Regions from separate parts of the Halanaerobaculum tunisiense genome, predicted to be linked through region 2. Evidence: a T-box and tRNA genes for the amino acid it is inferred to sense, from the RefSeq annotation. Region 2 holds a T-box; the other holds one or more tRNA genes.
What was found. A T-box is a leader RNA that pairs with one kind of tRNA and senses whether it is charged. The one in region 2 lies ahead of pheS (phenylalanine--tRNA ligase subunit alpha), so its partner is inferred to be a tRNA-Phe.
Positions count from the first base shown of each region.

Region 1: it has a tRNA-Phe gene. The T-box ahead of pheS (phenylalanine--tRNA ligase subunit alpha) is inferred to sense a tRNA for this amino acid. The anticodon was not compared.

Region 1 covers NZ_BAAHYI010000001.1:311,186-321,583, forward strand. The annotation lists gene ACYQ3D_RS01535 (prepilin peptidase) at 1-464, opposite strand, end outside; gene ACYQ3D_RS01540 (O-antigen ligase family protein) at 457-2,229, opposite strand; gene ACYQ3D_RS01545 (type IV pilin protein) at 2,306-2,692, opposite strand; gene ACYQ3D_RS01550 (type II secretion system F family protein) at 2,749-3,960, opposite strand; gene ACYQ3D_RS01555 (type IV pilus twitching motility protein PilT) at 3,980-5,023, opposite strand; gene pilB (type IV-A pilus assembly ATPase PilB) at 5,044-6,729, opposite strand; tRNA gene ACYQ3D_RS01565 (tRNA-His) at 6,866-6,942, opposite strand; tRNA gene ACYQ3D_RS01570 (tRNA-Arg) at 7,010-7,086, opposite strand; tRNA gene ACYQ3D_RS01575 (tRNA-Gly) at 7,093-7,169, opposite strand; tRNA gene ACYQ3D_RS01580 (tRNA-Phe) at 7,177-7,252, opposite strand; tRNA gene ACYQ3D_RS01585 (tRNA-Met) at 7,283-7,358, opposite strand; tRNA gene ACYQ3D_RS01590 (tRNA-Lys) at 7,363-7,438, opposite strand; gene ACYQ3D_RS01595 (hypothetical protein) at 8,059-8,517, opposite strand; gene ACYQ3D_RS01600 (hypothetical protein) at 8,626-8,883, shown strand; gene ACYQ3D_RS01605 (transposase) at 8,999-9,154, shown strand; partial or broken gene tnpB (IS200/IS605 family element RNA-guided endonuclease TnpB) at 9,124-10,186, shown strand.
Region 2 covers NZ_BAAHYI010000006.1:150,659-161,056, reverse strand. The annotation lists gene pheT (phenylalanine--tRNA ligase subunit beta) at 1-1,805, opposite strand, end outside; gene pheS (phenylalanine--tRNA ligase subunit alpha) at 1,820-2,842, opposite strand; T-box leader at 2,970-3,192, opposite strand; gene ACYQ3D_RS07440 (TrmH family RNA methyltransferase) at 3,246-4,043, opposite strand; gene ACYQ3D_RS07435 (potassium channel family protein) at 4,119-4,766, opposite strand; gene ACYQ3D_RS07430 (TrkH family potassium uptake protein) at 4,783-6,051, opposite strand; gene ACYQ3D_RS07425 (potassium channel family protein) at 6,306-6,953, opposite strand; gene ACYQ3D_RS07420 (TrkH family potassium uptake protein) at 6,976-8,310, opposite strand; gene ACYQ3D_RS07415 (TrkH family potassium uptake protein) at 8,333-9,811, opposite strand; gene ACYQ3D_RS07410 (potassium channel family protein) at 9,823-10,398, opposite strand, start outside.

The sequences.
Region 1 (10,398 bases), on a different contig from region 2:
GCTGGAATTAACAAACCTAATAAAGATTCTATAATAGAGATATAATTCCCATAAATACTACTTACCAACCCTAATATAAGTCCCCCATAAGTAATTTGATTAGGAATAATCATCTCTTGGAGATCAATAATACTAATTGGAATTAATAAAGATACTAACACAAGATAAGTTCCTAATTGAAAGCTAACTTGATATTCTCCTAATAAAAATAAAAAAAGAAAAGCTGTTAATAATTCTACTAGAGGATACTGATAAGATATTTTAGTTTGACAATAACGACATCTACCTTTGGTAGCTAAAAAACTAATTACAGGAATCAAATCTAAAGGAGCTAATCTAGTTTTACACTCTGGACAATGGGAGCCAGGATAGATAATTGATTCTCCTGCAGGCAAGCGATAAACTACTACATTTAAGAAACTACCGATGATTAATCCCAAACTAAAGATTAAAATTTCAATCACTACTCTCACCTATTTCTAAATCTTTAATTTTCAAATTAGTACTGATCCCTATTCCTAATAAAACCCAAAAAACAGGAGCTACTCCAATCACGCTATCATTAAATAAGCCAGCTATTGCATAAGCAAAACAAGCAACAAAAACTGCAGCGCCAACTTTACTATAAAAATCATCTAATCTGCTAGTCCAATATAACTGAATACTGGATAAAAAATACCCCCCTAAAATAGTTACTAGTGCTAATAAAGAAATCACTCCTGTATTAATTGCTACCTGTAAATACAGATTATGAGGCTTATCTACTATTACTTTAGTACTATTAAAAGTAATTAACTTACCTACATTATCATACTGGGGAAAATAGAGAGCATAAGTATCCGGACCATAACCAGTTAAAATAGTATCTTTTATCAGTGGCAAAGACCTAGACCAAATATAACCCCGACCTGAGCCTAATCTTTCTAATCCTGCAAACCCCCACTTTTCAACCGGGTCTGTCTTATATACTTGATTAGCAAAACCAATAATCCCTAATTCCTTGTTAGGACTAGTTATAATTTTAAAGTTAACTTCTTTGGCTCCATAAGTGAAATGTAATATATTTTTAGGCTTTATTTTAAATTGATAATCTTGGTATCTATTATCCTGTAGCTTAATTACTCCCGTTTCTTCAGTTAAGTTATACCTGATTTTCTCTCCACTACTATCTGTAAATAAAAATTTATTATTCTCTAATAATTTCAGCTGTAACTTAGTCTCGTTAGTAATGATTGTTAACTGGTCTTGGTCAATTATTATATCTTTAATAGTCTCGGCTTGCTTCCCCGTAACAATTTGGGCCTCCTGCTGGAAAGAAAATACTTCTTGAACTAATCGATTATTACCAACATAATTCATCATTATAAATACAAGACTAAAACCAATCCCTAAGATAAGTATTGACTTCCACTTGTCAATTAACTTCTGGCCTACTAATAAACACAACAAACTAATAGCACCTACTCCACCAACTAGACCAGCTCGAGACAGACAACCAAACCAATTAGAAAAGATTAGCAGATTCAAAATACCTAGAACCATCTTGGTTCGCTTATCTGTAACTAAGATATATAAAGCAGTTCCTAGAGCTAATAACATTCCTGTATAACTTCCTACATAGTTGGGATTATAAAGAGTAGCAAAAATAGAATCAAAGTTAATATTTATTTTATCAATTATATTATATAATTCAGTAGGTAGAATAAACTTTTTTCCGAAAACTGTAGTAAACAAATCAAAACCAAAATATTGAGTCAGACCTACTAATGATATGATGATTGCTGAAAGGAATAAAGAAGTAAATAAAAACTTAATATCTTTTTCATAGTCTACTAAATTTATCGTTATAAATAAGACTAACAGATAACCTACTAATACCAAAGCACCTTCATACCGCTCTGGAAAGCCCCAAATAGCTACCTCAGGTACTGCTGAATAGTAGGTGGATAGCATAATACAAATTAGATACACTTCTATTGCTAGATAGTAATAAGTCTGTTTTATTTTTTTAGTCCGATAAAGATAGATTAAAAATAATCCGATAGCTATTGCACTAGCAAATAAAAAAGCAATCATTTTATAATAAGCAAAGAAATCTATCTCTTTCGACCAGTAATCAACTACTACTCCATCTAGCTTAATCTGTTTAGCAAAGACTATTAAAGGTACAACCCCAATAATAAAACTAAGTGGTAACAAATAAATAATGTTAGATTGCTTATCTTCCATTTAACCTCACCACCTACAACCCTTAAAGAATAGAGGACTCAGCACCATAAATAGTGCTGAGCTTAACAATTATTAATTAGTCATTTGAACTTACACTTATACCACCAGAAGTAAGGGTAACTGTTGTACCATCAACATCTTTAGTTACTTTATAATCGGAATCAGAATCACTATCATCATCAATAGTATAATCACCTTCAACTTCAACATACTCTTCAATATCAGTAATATCATCAGGATACTCTCCATTTTCTGCATTGTACATCACTAACCCTGATTTAATACTTCTTAGAGTACTCTTTACTGAGGCAATCTCTGCTTTATCTCTTACTCCTCCAAACTTAGGAATAGCAATTCCGGCTAACGTACCAATTACAGCAATCACAATCATCAATTCAATTAAAGTAAAACCTGTTTCCTGGCGCCCTATTCTAGCTAGCTTTTCTTTTAATTTGCTTAACATTCTTCCACTTCCTTTCTATAATTTCAGTAATGAGGATGGTCACTCGTCACTGATCACTATACGCCTTGAATCATATTAAATAACGGTAGCATTACTGCAGTAACAATTCCCCCTACTACTAATCCCAAGATTAACAACATTGCTGGCTCAATAAAAGATACTACTCGCTCTAACGTATGTTCTATTTCTTGGTCATAAAAGTTAGCTACTCGTTCCAACATTTGATCTAAAGTTCCTGTCTCTTCTCCTATTTTAATCATTTGCACAAACATTTGAGGAAATAAATTACTTTTCTCTAACGGTAGAATTATACTCTGACCTTGACTGATACTCTGCCGAGCTTCTAAAATTTTATCTGTAATTACCTGGTTACTAACTAGTTTGCTTATCACCTCCAAACCTTCTAAGATAGAAACCCCACTAGCCAATAAAACTCCTAATGTTCTACTAAATCTACCAATCGAAAGTTTTATAATAACATCACCAATAATAGGTACTTTTAATAGCAATCCATCGATTTTTCTTCTTCCTTGTCCGGTTTGGTAGTAATATTTAATTAATAAAACCAATATAACTATTAAAGCTAAAACTAAATACCAATAATTATTCATAAATTGACTGAGTTTTAACAAAACCCTAGTAGTTAGTGGTAGCTTAATACTAAAGTCTTTAAACATCTCGACAAAAGTAGGTAAAATAAAGGTTACTAAAAAGAAGACAACATTAATTGATAACAAACTAATTACTGCTGGATAAACCAAAGCCGAAGTTACCTTTTGTTGAATTTCTCGTTCCCGCTCAAAATGATCAGCCATTTCTTCTAATGTATTATCCAATATACCGCCAGCTTCTCCTGCCTTTACCATACTAATAAATAACCGAGGAAAAATATCATCATATTCCTCTAAAGCCTCTGATAAGCTTTTTCCTTTTTCTACTTCTTCTCGGATTGAACTGATTGCTGATTGTAATTTAGAATTAGAGGTCTGTTCTTCTAAAATACTCAATGACCTAACTAATGATAAGCCCGAATTAATCATAGTTGCAAACTGACGACAAAAAATATTTAAATCTCTTAAGCCGACTCTTCTCCATTTATTTAATAACTCTTGGAGCTTTATTCCTTGCGATTGTTGCTTAATCTTGGTTAAATAATAGCCTCTATCTTTTAATTGATCTACTGCACTATTTTTAGTTCTAGCCTCTATAGTACCCTCTACAAAAGTCCCCGTCTGGTCTCTAGCTTTATAATCAAAAACAGGAGAAATAAGGACACCTCCCTGTAACCTAAATTAAGTTCTGTAATGTCTGCTTATCTCCAGCACTTTCTAAAGCAGCTTCTCTACTGATTTTACGTTGGGTATATAAATCACGTAAAGAATAATCCATAGTATGCATTCCTTCTTCTTTCCCCGTCTGCATTATTGATTCTAGTTGATGGTTTTTTCCTTCTCTAATTAGATTCCGGACTGCTGAATTAGCTACTAGTAATTCAGTTGCTGCCACTCTATCTAATCCATCAATAGTAGGAAGTAATTGTTGGGCTAAAATTCCTTGTAGATTCATAGATAATTGAATTCTAATCTGTTCCTGCTGGTGGGGAGGGAAAACATTAATAATCCGATCAATAGTCTCCGCAGCACTATTAGTATGTAAGGTAGCTAAAACTAAATGACCTGTTTCGGCAGCAGTAATAGCAGTAGATATAGTCTCTAAATCTCTCATCTCACCAACTAAAATAATATCAGGATCTTGGCGTAAAGCAGCTCTTAAACCAGTAGCAAATTCTTGCGTATCCCTTCCAACTTGTCGTTGATTAACTATACTCTGTTTATGCTGATGGACATATTCTACTGGATCTTCTAAAGTAATAATATGTTTACTAGATTGCTCATTAACTAAATCAATCATTGCAGCTAAGGTAGTTGACTTCCCGCTGCCAGTTGGCCCGGTTACCAAAAATAATCCTCTTTGTTGTAGAGCCATTTCTGTTAATTTATCTGGTAATCCCAATTGACTCAAACTTAAAATTTGATTAGGAATGATTCGTAAAACTGCTGCAGGATGATTTTGTTGATAAAAAACATTAACTCTAAATCTATAATCATTCCACTGGTAGGCAAAATCCAATTCTCCTTCTTGCACCAATCTTTCTTCTCTATCTGCTAGCAAATCAGCCACCAATTCTTCAATTTTATCAGCGGTTAAGACTTGCTGATTCATACTTCGTAAATCACCATTAATCCTAGCCATAGGTTCAATTCCTACTGTTAAATGAATATCAGAAGCACCTAGTTTAATCCCTTCCTGTAATAAATTCGCCAACTTCATTCCTAACTCCTCCTAATTGACTATAATTTTGTAACTCGCATTGCTTCTTCTAAGGTAGTTAACCCTTGCTTTACCTTTTGGAAAGCAGAATCCGTAAGAGTCTTCATTCCTTTTTCTTTTGCTATGTCTTCGATTTCAGCTGCTGATGCTTTTTCAATTATCAACTTTTTAATTTCAGAATCAATATCTAATATTTCAAAAATAGCAGTTCTGCCTCGATATCCAGTCTCATTACAATTTCTACAACCTGAACCGTAATAATCAATAAACTCATTCTGTTCTTGTAAATATTCTGCTAAGACTGAATCAATAACTTCATCCTCATTTTCTCTCTTACAATCAGGACAAATTTTTCTTACTAATCTTTGGGCTACAACTCCCATCACTGAAGAAGCTACTAGATAAGGTTCTACTCCCATATTAATTAATCTAGTCAATGCCCCAGCTGATTGATTAGTATGTAGAGTGCTTAATACTAAATGGCCAGTCATAGCAGCATGAATAGCAATTTCTGCTGTTTCTTTATCTCTAATCTCTCCAATCATTATTATATCAGGATCCTGTCGAAGTATAGAACGTAATCCATTAGCAAACTCAAGTCCTGCTTGCGGATTAACTTGAACTTGATTAATCCCCTCTAATCTATATTCTACTGGATCTTCAACGGTAATAATATTTTTATCAGCATCATTTATAGAACTCAAAGCTGAATAAAGAGTAGTAGTTTTTCCACTACCAGTTGGCCCAGTGATCAATAGCATTCCATGAGGTTGACTAATCATCTTTTTAAAAATTGGTTTATGTTCAGGTGAAAAACCTAATTCATCAATTCCCAACATTAAACTTTCTTCATCTAAAATCCTGATAACAACTTTTTCTCCTTCAACTGTAGGTAGAGTAGAAACTCTTAAATCAATTTTTGTCTGGGATAATTTCATTTGAATCCTACCATCTTGAGGAATTCTGCGTTCCGCTATATCCATTTCAGCCATAATTTTAATTCTAGAAACTAAAGCAGAAAGAGTCTGTTTAGGAATTTGCATTTCAGTATGGAGTATACCATCTATTCTATATCGAATTCTTACTTGATCTTCTTCCGGTTCTATATGTATATCACTGGCTCTAGCTTTAACTGCTCTAGAAATAATATTATTGACTAATCTGACTACTGGTGCATCCTGTACCATTTGACGCAGATTACTAGTATTTAAATTACTATCTTCTATTTCTTCCATTGTAGAATCAATATCTGCTATAAATTCTTCTACAATATCATCATCTCCAAAGTATTGATTGATAGCATTTTCTATTTCCTCTTTACTAGAAATAACTGGCGAAACCTCATATCCTGTCTTAATTCTAATATCATCAATTGCTAATACATCTAAAGGGTCTGTCATTGCTACTGTTAAGGTATTATCCTCTTTTTTAACTGGGATTGCTTGATGTCTTTCTGCTAAAGACTTGGAAATCAAATTAATTATTTCTGGATCAATTATTATCTGGTTTAAATCTAACCGAGGAATCCCCAGTTGATATTCCAAAGCTTCCATAACACTTTCTTCAGTTACTAATCCCAGCTCCTCTAAAACAATTCCTAATCTTTTATCAGTCTCTTGTTGCTTTTCTAATGCTTGGCTTAATTCTGCTTCAGTAAGAAATCCAGCTTCAACTAGTATATCTCCCAATCTCTTCTTTTTAATCACTCTGCTCCTCCTTTTTAAACTATTTCTAGTAAACATTATAATAACCATTATATTACATAATATTATTTCCTCTTAATTTTTTTCCTGCTCAACCCTCCAAAAAAATAAAAATTCTTCACCATATGGTGAAGATAATTGGGGTGGATGATGGGAGTTGAACCCACGGCCTCAGGAGCCACAATCCTGCGCTCTAACCAACTGAGCTACATCCACCATGATATTTAATTGATTTTAGCTTTTAATTGTCAATTCTCAATTGTACATTGTAAATTGATTGATGTGGCGTGCTTGGGAGGATTCGAACCCCCGGCCCACGGCTTAGAAGGCCGTTGCTCTATCCAACTGAGCTACAAGCACATAACTTGGAGCGGGAAACCGGACTCGAACCGGCGACACCCAGCTTGGAAGGCTGGTGCTCTAGCCAACTGAGCTACTCCCGCACTAAATTGGTGGCAAGACCCGGATTCGAACCGGGGACACGAGGATTTTCAATCCACTGCTCTACCAACTGAGCTATCTCGCCCTAATAAACTTAACTAATAACTTTTTTATTTGGTTGCGGGGACTGGATTCGAACCAGTGGCCTCCGGGTTATGAGCCCGACGAGCTACCAACTGCTCTACCCCGCGTTATTGGTGAGCCATGGAGGAGTCGAACCTCCGACACCCAGATTAAAAGTCTAGTGCTCTACCAGCTGAGCTAATGGCCCAAATAACTTCTATTGTAGAGATAACCGAGATCGAACCGGTGACCTCTTGTCTGCCGGACAATTATCCTGTCCGACACTTATATACTATACCATTATACTCTTTATTTTTCAAGGGTAAATTTAAAAAATATTATATTACGTGGTATATTGTTGTTGTGAGTTTGTTGCGTAATTATTGTAATTTTAAAATCACATCTTATCCTTTAATCTGGTTTCAACAAATTAAAAAACTGATCTGTTATTTATACTTCTCCTTAAATATGTTTAACGCAAATCAAATTTATTTTCTAGAAGTATCCAATGTACCATTACTATATTATTAATTATTATATCTGAATTTATATTGGCTTAAACCCTGCCATACTGCTTAACAACCCAACCGCTAACTAATCCAAATATAATATGAAGGAGAAATCCTAAGAAATTTGGTATAAGTAATCCTTTATAAATCTCATAATCATTGCCCGTTGATCGAACAATGTATACAAGTAATACTCCTAATAAAGCAGCAAACGTAAAATTAACAGAATAACCCATAATTAAAGATATAGGAATGTTGCCCGCTATTCACGCAATTGAACCAAGTAATATTGGATCCGAAAACAATTCTGATTTTTCCATTATCCTACCTCCTGATCAATTTGTTCTTTAGCCCAAGCACTTCCAGTAAACCACGTAACATAGATAAAGAATGGAATTATTATCTCACTAAAATTCCACCTAAAAATATCAAAGTTAGCTAAAATATTAGAAAATAAAACAGAATAAGCAGCTGCTGATACTATATAAACATATCTTAATACCTTGTGATCAGGCATAAAGTAAAAATACATTATAAACCAAATTGCCCAAGCTAATAGTGGGAAAAATGGTATATCTCTAAAACCAAATGGGCCATAATTAATGTAACCTCCCCATTCTAAAAGATGAGTTACAATAAAAACAGCTAAGAAATCCCCAATAGCACCAAAAATAATACCATAAATTATTAGTTCTCTAATCATCTTTCTGGGTACAAGTGTAACAAGCACTAAAGCTAAAATACCAGTATATATTGCAAAGGTAAAATGAATTGACATTATATCACCTATTCCCATTAAAAGTTACTATTATTTTTTTATAATTAATTTATTATTATACAGAAAGAAGACAATAATTTTAAACCCATATTCGCAAATGAAGAGAAAATGCACGAGTTAGAACATGAAGTTGCTAGCGGTAGTTATGTAGAATTATCTGAAACGAAATCACGTTATAGATTTTATCGACAGAAAACCAGATGGACTTGCCCTCTGGCTGAATGCCGATCTATTCCCGAAGAATGGAAAAATGAACTTGAAAATTTAGTAAGAATCTACTCTGTGGAAGAAGAAACAACATTGACTTATTTAGACCTAATGCGTAGAGCTATACAAGAAAAATATGGGTTGGATAGCAATGAGTAATGACTATAAAAGTTTAAGTCATTGTAAATATTTAATACAATATCATCTTGTATGATGTCTTAAATTTAGATTTGAAGTAATAAAAGGCGATATAAAACAATCATTAAAAAATATTATTGCTAATATATGCGATAAATACCAATATGAAATTTTAGAATTAGAAGTAATGCCAGATCATATACACATCTTTCTATCAACTAAACCAACAATAGCACCTACTGATATAGTTAGAAATTTAGAATTTATCCTAATCACGAACAGCAAGAATTAATAGATAAGATAATAGGTTGTTCTAGATTCATTTACAATGATTTTTTAGCAAAAGCTAAAGAAAGTGAGTATCAATCATATACTAAATATTCTAGACAGCTACCTCAATTAAAAAAAGAATATGAGTGGTTAAAAGAAGTTGATAGCATTGCATTGCAACAATCACTTAAAGATTTAGATAAAGCATTCAAAAACTTCTTTGAGGGTAGAAGTAATTTTCCTAAATTTAAATCTAAAAAGAAATCTAGATTATCATATAGAACACAAAAATTCATTAAACCTAGTGGTTAAACCAATATTGAGATTAAAAATAATAAAATTAAATTACCTAAACTATCTTGGGTTAAATTTGCTAAATCTAAAGAGGTTAAAGGTAAAATTAATAATGTTACAGTTTCTAAATCTAGAACAGGTAAATACTATATTTCAATTAATGTTAGGCAGGTTCTAAAAACTGTTGTTAATAATAATCAAGGGGAGTTAGGATTAGATTTAGGTAACTACTTCTGATGGAGAACATATATTAAACCCTAGACATCTTTCTGAATATGAAGATAAATTAGCCAAACTTCAAAAGAGATTAGCTCGTAAAGAAGAAGGTAGCAATAATTGACATAAACTTAAAAAGAAAATTGCTAAAGTTCATATTGAAATTAAGAATGTTCGTAAAGACTTTTTGCATAAACTGTCCACTAGGCTAACAAAGGAGAACCAACTTTTAGTCATAGAGGACCTGAATATAAAAGGTATGCTTAAAAATTCAAAACTAGCCAAACATATCTCTGATTGTGCTTGGAATATGTTTATTACTATGCTGGAATATAAAAGCAAATGGTATGATTACACATTACACAAAGTAGATAGATTTTTTGCTAGTAGTCAAACTTGTAATGAGTGTGGTGTTAAAAACCAAAAAGTCAAAAACCTATCAGTTCGTACTTGGACTTGTAAGTGTGGAGCAACCAACAATAGAGATATAAATGCTAGTAAGAATTTGCTTAATCAAGGCAAATTAGAATTAGGTATAAATTAGTTTCATTAGGGTAGGGCTTACCCGAATTTACGCCTTTGGAGAGAAAGTAAGACCTACTCAATCTACCATTCGGTATGCTTTAAGTAGGCAATTCTCTATGAATAAGGAATCCTCGGTGGCTTGCCCCGGGGAGGGTCAATTTAAACTCTTTGTTGTGAAATTATTGCGAGGTCCACAAAAAATACAAAAATAGCCCGTATTAAAACAGGCTA
Region 2 (10,398 bases):
ATTACTGCTGCGGCCAACTTTAAATTCTCTTGCGGTAAATTATCATCTTCTGTAGGAGTAAACACCTTACCTAATTCAAAGAATTGACTATTATTAACTTTTCGACTAGCATTTAAAACAATATTATCTAACAACCCAGGAATTAAAGTAGTCCGCAATAAAGTATGTTCTTTACTAACTGGATTATTAAGCTCAACTACTTTCCGTAAAGGACTAGCCTCAGCTAAATCTAATTTAGTTAAATCTTTCTGGTTGATAAAAGAATAATTCTGAGCTTCAAACAAACCAAGATCAGCTAGAATTTCCCGTGTTTTATCCTCTAATTTCTGCGCCCAACTCTTCTTGCCCTGGACAATCTCAGCTTCAAGTTTAGTAGCTGCAATTTCATTATAACCATAAGTTCTAGCTACTTCTTCTATTAAATCAATTTCTTGGTCAATATCAACTCGATATGTAGGCACTTTAACTAATAGATTTTTTCCTAAATCCTCAACAGTAAACTGTAATCTCTCTAATAAAGTCTTAATCTCAATCTTGGCCAGCTCAACTCCTAATACTTTCCGAACTCTATCTGGTCTTAGTTTGATTCCTTCTTCTGTTACTGGTTCAGGATAAATATCTTTAATTCCCTCTAGTACCTGACCTGACCCTAACTCAGCAATTAATTCTGCTGCTCTATTTAGGGCCAACTCTACTAAATTAATATCAACTCCTCGCTCAAATCTATGAGAAGCATCACTATGAATCCCTAATCGACTAGATGTATTACGCACTGAACCTGGATCAAAATTAGCCCCTTCTAAAAATATAGTAGTTGTTTCTTGGGTTACTTCACTCTTAGCGCCCCCCATTACTCCAGCTATACAAGAAGGTTGCTCACTATCAGCAATTACTAACATTTCGGAATCAAGATCACGTTCTTCATCATCTAAAGTAACTAAAGTTTCATTATCTTGAGCCCTTCTAACAATTATCTGTTGTCCTTCTAATTCTTCATAATCAAAAGCATGTAAAGGTAAACCTAACTCCATTAAGACAAAATTAGTTACATCTACTACATTATTAACTGGTTGGATACCTACTGCTTCTAATTTATTCTTTAACCAGAGAGGAGATTCCTTAACTTCTAAATCAGTAATTATTCGCCCAGCATAACGTGAACAAAGATCTTTAGCATCAATCTGGAGCTTGATCCAATCAGCAATATTTTCTGGAATTTCTTCTACCTCAGGTTCAGGATACTCAAGATCATCACCAGTAATTGCTGCTATCTCTCTCGCTACTCCTATTATACTTAGGCAGTGACTATAATTAGGAGTCAAATCAAATTCAATAATAATATCATCTAAACCTAATTCACTAATTAATTGCCCACCTACTGTCAAATCAGCAGGTAGAATGAATAATCCATCTACTCCATCATCAGCTAATTCTAATTCATCGGTAGAACACATCATTCCTTGGGATTGAACTCCTCTGAGCTTAACTTCTTCGATCTTCATTCCTTCGGGCATAACAGTTCCCACTGGTGCAACAGGGACTTTATCCCCTTGCTCCATATTATCTGCTCCACAAACAATCTGCACTTCTTCCGTTCCTAAATCTACTTGGCAGACTGCTAATTTATCTGCATTTTGATGATCATTAATCTCTAGAATCTGGCCTACTATTATTTCTTTAATATTTTCTCCTTGATATTCAATTCCTTCTACCTCTAAACCAGCCATAGTTAACTTATCAGCTAGCTCTTGAGCTGTATAATCAAAATCAATATAATTTTGTAACCACTTATAAGAAACTTTCATCTTTAGTCCCCCTCTTACTTAAATTGTTGCAAGAATCTAATATCATTTTCATATAATAATCGAATATCATCAATAGCATACTTTAACATAGCAATTCGCTCGACACCAATCCCAAAAGCAAAACCAGTATATTCTTCTGCATCTATATCGGACATTTCCAGTACATTAGGATGGACCATACCAGCACCTAAAATCTCTAACCAACCTGTATTAGAACAAATACTACAACCTGCCCCATTACAGTTAGCACAAGAAACATCAACTTCTGCACTAGGTTCAGTAAAAGGAAAATAACTTGGTCTAAATCTAACCTGTCTCTCCTGGCCAAATAATTCATGAACCACTCTAATTAAGATCTCCTTTAAATTAGCAAAGGAAATATCTTCACCAACCATCAACCCCTCTACTTGATGAAAGACTGGAGTATGAGTAGCATCAACTTCATCAGATCGATAAACTCGTCCCGGAGCAATTATTCTTATCGGAGGTTCAGTCTGCTCCATTGTTCTAACTTGAACTGAAGAAGTATGAGTTCTTAATAACTGATCCTCGCCTACATAAAAAGTATCTTGCATATCTCGAGCTGGATGATTCTCGGGAAAATTTAACCCAGCAAAGTTATAATAATCAGTTTCTACATCAGGTCCTTCAGCAATCTGGAAACCTAAACCTAAAAAGATTTCTTTAAGTTCAGAAAAGACTATATTTAAAGGATGTTGGTTAGCAGATTCAGGATCCTTACCAGGTAATGTCACATCAATTTTTTCTTTACTTAGTTGTTCTTGCTTAGCTTGCTTTTTTAATTCTTCCTGGCGATCAGCAATCAACTGTTGAAGTTGATTTTTAACTTGATTAGCCAACTTTCCAATAACTGGTCGTTGCTCAGGGGGTAAATCCCCTACATTACGTAAAATCTGAGTTACTTCACCTTTCTTACCTAGATACTTAATTCGCAATTCATCTAATTGGTCTAAATTAGAAGCTTCACTAATTAAATCAGTTGCTTCCTGTTGAATATTTTTAAGCCTATCTTCCATCTTACAATCCTCCTTTAGCAAAATACTAAGTTTTAGTTTAAGTCTAAGTAACCCCTAAACTCAGTAGTTACCTACTTTACATCTGAAATTACTATTCCAAAACAAAAAATCCACCTATCCTCCCCCAGCTAAGGACGAAAGACAGTGGATTACTTCCGCGGTACCACCCTAGTTAGCTAACTAAAGCTCGCTTAACCTAGTAACGGTAGGTGCCGACTTAGTCTACTCCATTCAACTAAGTAGCTCCAGAGTGAATTCATCTAACATCATCTGAGAAATATTTGCAGTCTAAGATATTTCCTCCCTAGAAGATGATAGGCTAAATTACTTGACTCCTTCCTAGCTGTTATTATTTACTTAACGTCAGTATACCACACTCAACTAATAATCACAACTTACTCAGTTAACTTCTTCTTTGCCGAACTCCTTCGTATAACATAACTCCTGTTGCCATAGCAACATTTAAAGATTCAGCAGCTTCTGCTAATGGTATTTTAACTAATTTGTCTGCCCCAGTAATAAATTCTTGTCTAGGGCCTTGGCCCTCATTACCAGCTACAATCGCTGTCGGTTGAGTATAATCAACTGCAAAATGAGACATCTCTGCTTCAACATCACCTACCACTAACTGGACTCCACTGGCTTGTAACTCTCTTTTCAATTTCATTATATCCTCTGTTCGATAAACTGGAAATCTAAATAAAGCTCCCATAGTTGCTCTAATTACCTTTTGATTATATAAACTTACTGTTCCTTTAGTGGTAATTACCCCACTAGCACCTGCTGCATCAGCAGTCCGGATAATCGTTCCTAAATTTCCTGGATCCTGTACTTGATCTGCTATTACAAAAAATTGTTTATTTCCAGCTAAAATATCATTTAATTGATAATCCCTCTGCTGCACAATAGCTAAAATTCCTTGCGGAGAAGTAGTATCAGCTACTTGTTGTAACAAATCATCTGTAATCTGAAAAGTATGCTGACTAACTTGTTTTAACTTATGTAATAATTCTTCGCCTCGCTGATTGCGTAACAAGTAATCAGAATAAAAAACTTGTCCAATCTCAATCTGTTCCTTGATAGCTTCTTCTATAATTCTAACTCCTTCTAGGACAAACTTTTTTTCCTGGCGCCTATACTTTTTCCGATATAAAGAACGTAAATATTTAATTTTATCATTAGTAAAACTAGAAATTAGCACTAGTTAATAACTCCTTTCTATCACTTAATACCAGAAGTTATTATATCATGCCCTAGTTGATACCTCAAATTCAACTTAAAACTTTCTTAGCTTTTCTAAATTTTCATTCTTACCTACTACAATTAAAGTATCTTCAGGTTGAATCTTTAATTTAGCACGGGGAGAAACTTCTATTTTATCTTCTCTTTTGACAGCCATTACATTAACTCCGAAGCGACTTCTTAATTCTAATTCTTTTAAACTCTGATCATGCATTTTAGGACTAGGTTTCATCTCAATCACACTATAATTAGGGGCCAACTTGATATATTCTAAAATATTAGCGTCAACTAAATTATTCGCAATTCTAACCCCCATATCTCGCTCCGGATAAACAACTTTATCTGCGCCTACCTTATGTAGTACTTTACCATGTAATTGATTATTTGCTTTAGTTACTACCTGGTCAACTCCTAATTCTTTAAGTAATAAAGTAGTTAAAATATTAGCCTGAATATCCTCCCCAATACTAACCACTCCTATATCAAACTCATTAACTCCTAATTCTTGTAATGCATCTTCATCAGTAGCATCAGCTTCTACAGCATGAGTAACTTCATTACTAATTTCTTGCACCCGAGACTGATCAACATCAACTGCTAACACATCACAATTTTTACCAGCTAATGCTTTAGCTACCCCGGTACCAAACCGACCTAAACCAATTATTATAAACTGTTTCATTTCTTTCGCCCCTCTATTAGCCAATTAGTATCTCTTCTGCTGGATACTTAACCTTATCTGTTTCTACCTTTTCACCTAAGGCTACTGCTAAAGTTAACGGGCCAACCCGTCCTATAAACATCAATACTACAACAACCAACTTACCAATTACAGTTAAAGAGCTAGTAATCCCTGTGGATAAACCTACTGTCCCAAAAGCTGAGATAGCTTCAAAGAAAATTCTTATAAAAGAAGCTGTTTCGGTAACTGTCAAAACTAAACTAGCTAAGACTACAAACAATAAACCACTTAAGGTAACTGCCAAAGCTTTATAAATAGTACTTTGGAGGATAGTCCGACCAAATAGTTGCGGAGTTTTTTTTCCTCTAACCAATGAATAAGTAGTTAATAACAAAACCCCTACAGTTGTAGTCTTTAGTCCGCCCCCAGTAGAACCAGGGGAAGCTCCAATAATCATCAGAATAATAACTAAAAACAGACTCCCAGCAGTTAAATTACCAATCGGAACTGTATTAAATCCAGCTGTCCGAGGAGTAACACCTTGAAAATAAGCAGCCACTAATTTGTTACCTACAGACAAATCACCTAGTGTTTTAGGATTAGCAAACTCTAATAGAAAAATACCACAGACTCCTACTCCGATTAAAATCACTGTCAACAATAATACTAACTTACTATGTAAAGTTAAAGGACTAAACTCTCGTTTATGATATATATCAGCAAGTACTGCAAATCCAATCCCGCCTATAATAAATAAAGTGGTAATTACTAAATTAGTATAAGGATCAGTTACAAATCCTTCTAAACTAGTCCCAAAAAGATCAAAACCAGCATTACAAAAAGCAGAAATAGCATGAAAAATAGCAAAATAAATTGCCTTCCCTACAGAAAATAAAGAATTAAACCGGAAGAATAATAAAACTGCCCCTAGCAATTCAATACCTAAAGTCAAGCTAATTATGTACTTAACTACCCTAAGCAATCCAGAAAAATCAAAGTGATTTATCTCTTCTTTAACAATAATCCGTTCTTTAAAACTAATCTTTCTACCTAGTAATAAAACTACCAGAGTAGAACTAGTCATCAAACCTAAACCACCAATTTGGATCAAAACTAAAACTACTAACTGCCCAAAAAGGGATAAATCATGAGCAGTATTAACTACAATCAATCCTGTCACCGCCGTTGCTGAAGTAGCTGTAAATAGAGCATCGATTGTACTAAGACCTTGATTTGCTACTGTAGCCCAAGGAAGAGACAATAAAATAGTCCCTAAAATAATCAATATTAAATACCCTAACACCAAAAACCTGGCTGGCGACAAAGACTTAGTTACAGAAAAAATTATTCCCACCCCCAGGTTAATTGCTTGTATCATTAATATAAACTAGATACGTCAATATTATAACCTCCAGGTGGGATTATTTATTTTTCAGCCGTGTGTCGTGTGTTATGTGCGGATGCTTTTTATTACAAAAAGTTTCTGTGAAACTTGTAGGATCATCCAAGTCTCAGCTAGCACTAACTAACAATAGTAATTTAATAGTACTTTAACTGTTTCAAACTACTTTCTTGGCCCATCACCACTAGTACATCATTAGCATTAACTGTGTCTGTTGCTTCCGGGGATAAATTAATATCATCATCTGATTTAACAGCCAACACATTAACCCCAAATTGACTCCTTAAATCCAACTCTTTTAGTGTCTTTCCCACCAATTCATCCGAAGCAATTAATTCAGCAATACTATAATTAGGGGCTAATTCTATATAATCCAATACATTAGCTGAAACTAAGTTATTTGCTACTCTAACTCCCATATCTCGCTCCGGGTAAACTACTTTATCAGCTCCTACTTTACTTAATAATTTACCATGAAGTTTATCCTGAGCCTTAACTACAACATGAGAGACTCCTAATTCCTTCAAAACTAAAGTAGTTAAAATATTACCATGGACATTAGAGCCAATAGCTACAATAGCAATATCAAATTCAGCCACACCTAGTGTTTCTAAAGCTTCCTCGGAAGTAGCATCAGCCTGAACAGCATGAGTTACATCGCTAGAAATTTCTTGCACCTTTTTCTCATCTATATCAATAGCTAAGACATCATAATTCTTATCAGCTAAGGTAGTAGCCACACTAGAACCAAACCGACCTAAACCAATTACAATAAATTGTTTCATCAACCTTCCCTCCTTATTAAATTTAACCTACTAAGATCTTCTCTTTAGGATACCTAATATTTGCTTTATTTCTCTTCTCTGCTACAGCTACCGCAATAGTCAACGGGCCAACTCGCCCAGCAAACATAGTCAAAATAATTACTATCCGCCCAATACTAGATAAGTTACCAGTCACTCCCGTTGATAAACCAACTGTTCCAAAGGCTGAAACTGCTTCAAAGAAGAGATCAATAAATGCTCCCTCTTCAGTAATAGTTAAAATAGTCGTAACTAAAACAACTAATAACAAAGCAATAAAGGCAATCGATAGAGCGTCAAAAACTACTTCTCTACCTAACCGCCGATTATAAAGTTCTACATCATCTTTACCACTAATCCTAGAATATAATACAGCTCCTAAAGCTCCAAAAGTAGTAGTCTTAATCCCCCCACCTGTTGATCCAGGCGAAGCCCCAATAAACATCAGTACAATTACAAAAAATAAAGTAGATGTCCGCAACGAACCAGTAGGTAAAGTATTAAAACCAGCTGTTCTAGGAGTTATAGACAGAAAATAAGAGGAAACAAGTTTATCTTTTAACGACAAATCGCCCATAGTAGCTGGATTAGAATACTCTAAGATAAAAGAACCAACAAAACCAACTGCAATTAAAATCAGTGTTACACTAAGAACTAGTTTAGTCTGTAAAGAAAAGTTCGCAAATCTCTTTCCATCATAAATCTCTGCAATCACAGCAAAGCCAATCCCACCTAAAATAATTAAAGTACTAATAGTAAAGTTAACAATTATATCACCAGTAAAGTTAGCTAAACTATTACCAAAGATATCAAAACCAGCATTATTAAAAGCTGACACAGCATGAAAAATAGAAAAATAAACTGCTTTACCAAGGGGCATATCCTGAATAAATCTTACAAATAAGAATAAAGCTCCTGTCCCTTCGATTGTAAAAGTAACCGCTACAACATACTTAACCAGCTGTAAAATACCTGATAATCCAAATTGATCTAAATCCTTTTGAATCATCAACCTATGTTTAAGAGTTACCTTCTTCCCAATCAAAAAAGCTAATAAAGTAGACATACTCATAATTCCTAAACCACCAATTTGGATTAAACACATAATTACTACCTGCCCGAAAACAGTAAAAAAGGTAGCTGTATTTTCTACAATCAATCCGGTTACAGCTGTAGCTGAAGTAGCCGTAAAAACAGCATCTAAAAAGTTCATTCCTTGTCCATTAGTAGTCGCTAAGGGCAAAGTTAATAGTAAAGCTCCGGATAAAATTATCGTAAAATAACCTAAAGATAATATTTGCGCCGAACTTAAATTATGGAGATTAAATATTTTCTTCATACTTATACCACACCTTACCTTCTTATTCTGTAATCATATATTTACCATCTTTAATAATCTTTATAATAGCAAAGAAGATAACTAAAAATTCTAATCTACCTAAAAACATACCCCAAGTTTCTAACCATAAGATACCTACTGGCGCATCAGCTGCTGTAATCCCTACTGATAAGCCGACTGTTCCTAAAGCAGAAGCAAACTCAAACATAGCAGCAGACAATTCATATCCGTAAGCTAAATAAACTAGGACACCTAAAAAGTAAGTAGTTAAGTATAACATAATATAATTAGCAGTCTCACGAATATATTCAGACTTAACATACAACTTCTGCTCTCCACGCCAGATATAATTTTCTTGCATAGCATTTTGCGGTAAAAAATAACTTTTGAGTTCCCAAAATAATGACTTAAAAATTAAGTAAATCCTATAGAGTTTAATACCACCAGCAGTAGAACCTGTCCCTCCACCAATTAACATTAACAAAATCAAACTTAAAATACCAAAACTATTCCAGGTAGTAAAAGTATCCAAGGAAAAACCAGTAGTCGAAATAGCAGTTATAACCTCAAAAATACTTCTTCTTAACATATCAGGTAAGTTAGTATATAAATTAGCTACAGAAAAATAACCAATAATAGGAGTAAAAATACTAATCAATAAACCTAATAATCTAATTTCACCATTTTTAAAGAAAATTCTAAATTTCCCTTTCAACAACGCAAAATGAGTAGCAAAATTAGTAGTTCCTAATAACATTAAAACCCAGGTCGCTAATTCTATCGGTAGACTATCCCAGTGTCCAATACTATCTACCTTAGTAGAAAAACCTCCTGTAGACAAAGCTGCTATAGAGTGATTAATAGCATCAAAAAATCCCATCCCAGCTAGCCAATATAAAATTATACCTCCTAAAGTATAACCAGCATAAATTAACATAATTGCTTTAGTAGACCTCTTAACGTGAGGTAATAACTGATCACTTCTTCCTTCAGCATTATATAATCCAAAACCATAAGGATGAATTACTGAAGATAACATCACCACAATCAGCCCTACCCCACCAAAAAACTGCATAATACTCCGCCATAATAAAAAAATATGAGAAGTTTCTGCCTCATTAATAACTGATAGGCCAGTTGTAGTCCACCCACTAGTAGCCTCAAAAATAGCTTGCGTAAAGTTCAATTTACCAGCTAGCATAAAGGGCCAAGCAGAAGCAAAAATAGCTACAACCCAAGAAATTAAAACAATAATGCCTCCTTCTTTAAGAGACAAAGAGACTCTTTCCTCTTTATGTTTAGTAAATTTCCAACTTAAGAAACCACAACTAAAAAATATACTAGCTGGGACTAAAAATGCTTGTAAATGAACAATATCCTGCGGATAAAAAGGTAATACCAATAAAGGCAATAATAAAAAAGCTCCAGCAGCCATTGTTAACATCCCAATATATTTAAAAATTAAGATATATCTTTCCTGTAAATTTTTTTGATAGCGCATGACTTATCCTCCTATTCTCCAGACAATACACTAAAGGCTTCAGCTTGTTTTTTAGGTAGAGTAATAATTAATGCTTTATCCCCCTCTAACAATTTAGTATTCCCTTTAGGGATTAATACTTCCTCATCTCTAATAATACAACCAAATACAATATCATGTGGTAAATTTATCTCTCGTAAAGTCTTACCTAAAACAGGAGAATCATCCTGTAAGATAACTTGTGAAATACTAATCTTTCCTTCTTCAATAGATAATAAATTGCTAACATCTGATACCTCTACTCTTTGTTCAATCAAAATAGAGATCAGCTTAGTAATATTAAAGATAGTTTCTACCCCTAAACTTTTAAATATTTCTTCATTATTAGGATTATTAACTACTGAAAAAGTCTTAGGAATTCCAAACTGTTTATAGGCCAATTGACAAATAAATAAATTATCCGGATCATTATCAGTTAAAGCTAAAATAATATCAGCTTTATTAGCTTCAGCTTCAGCTAAATAATCCGGTTTAGAACCATCCCCATTGATTACTAAAGCCTGAGATTTACGAGCTAAAAACTTACAATACTCCTTATCTTGATTAAT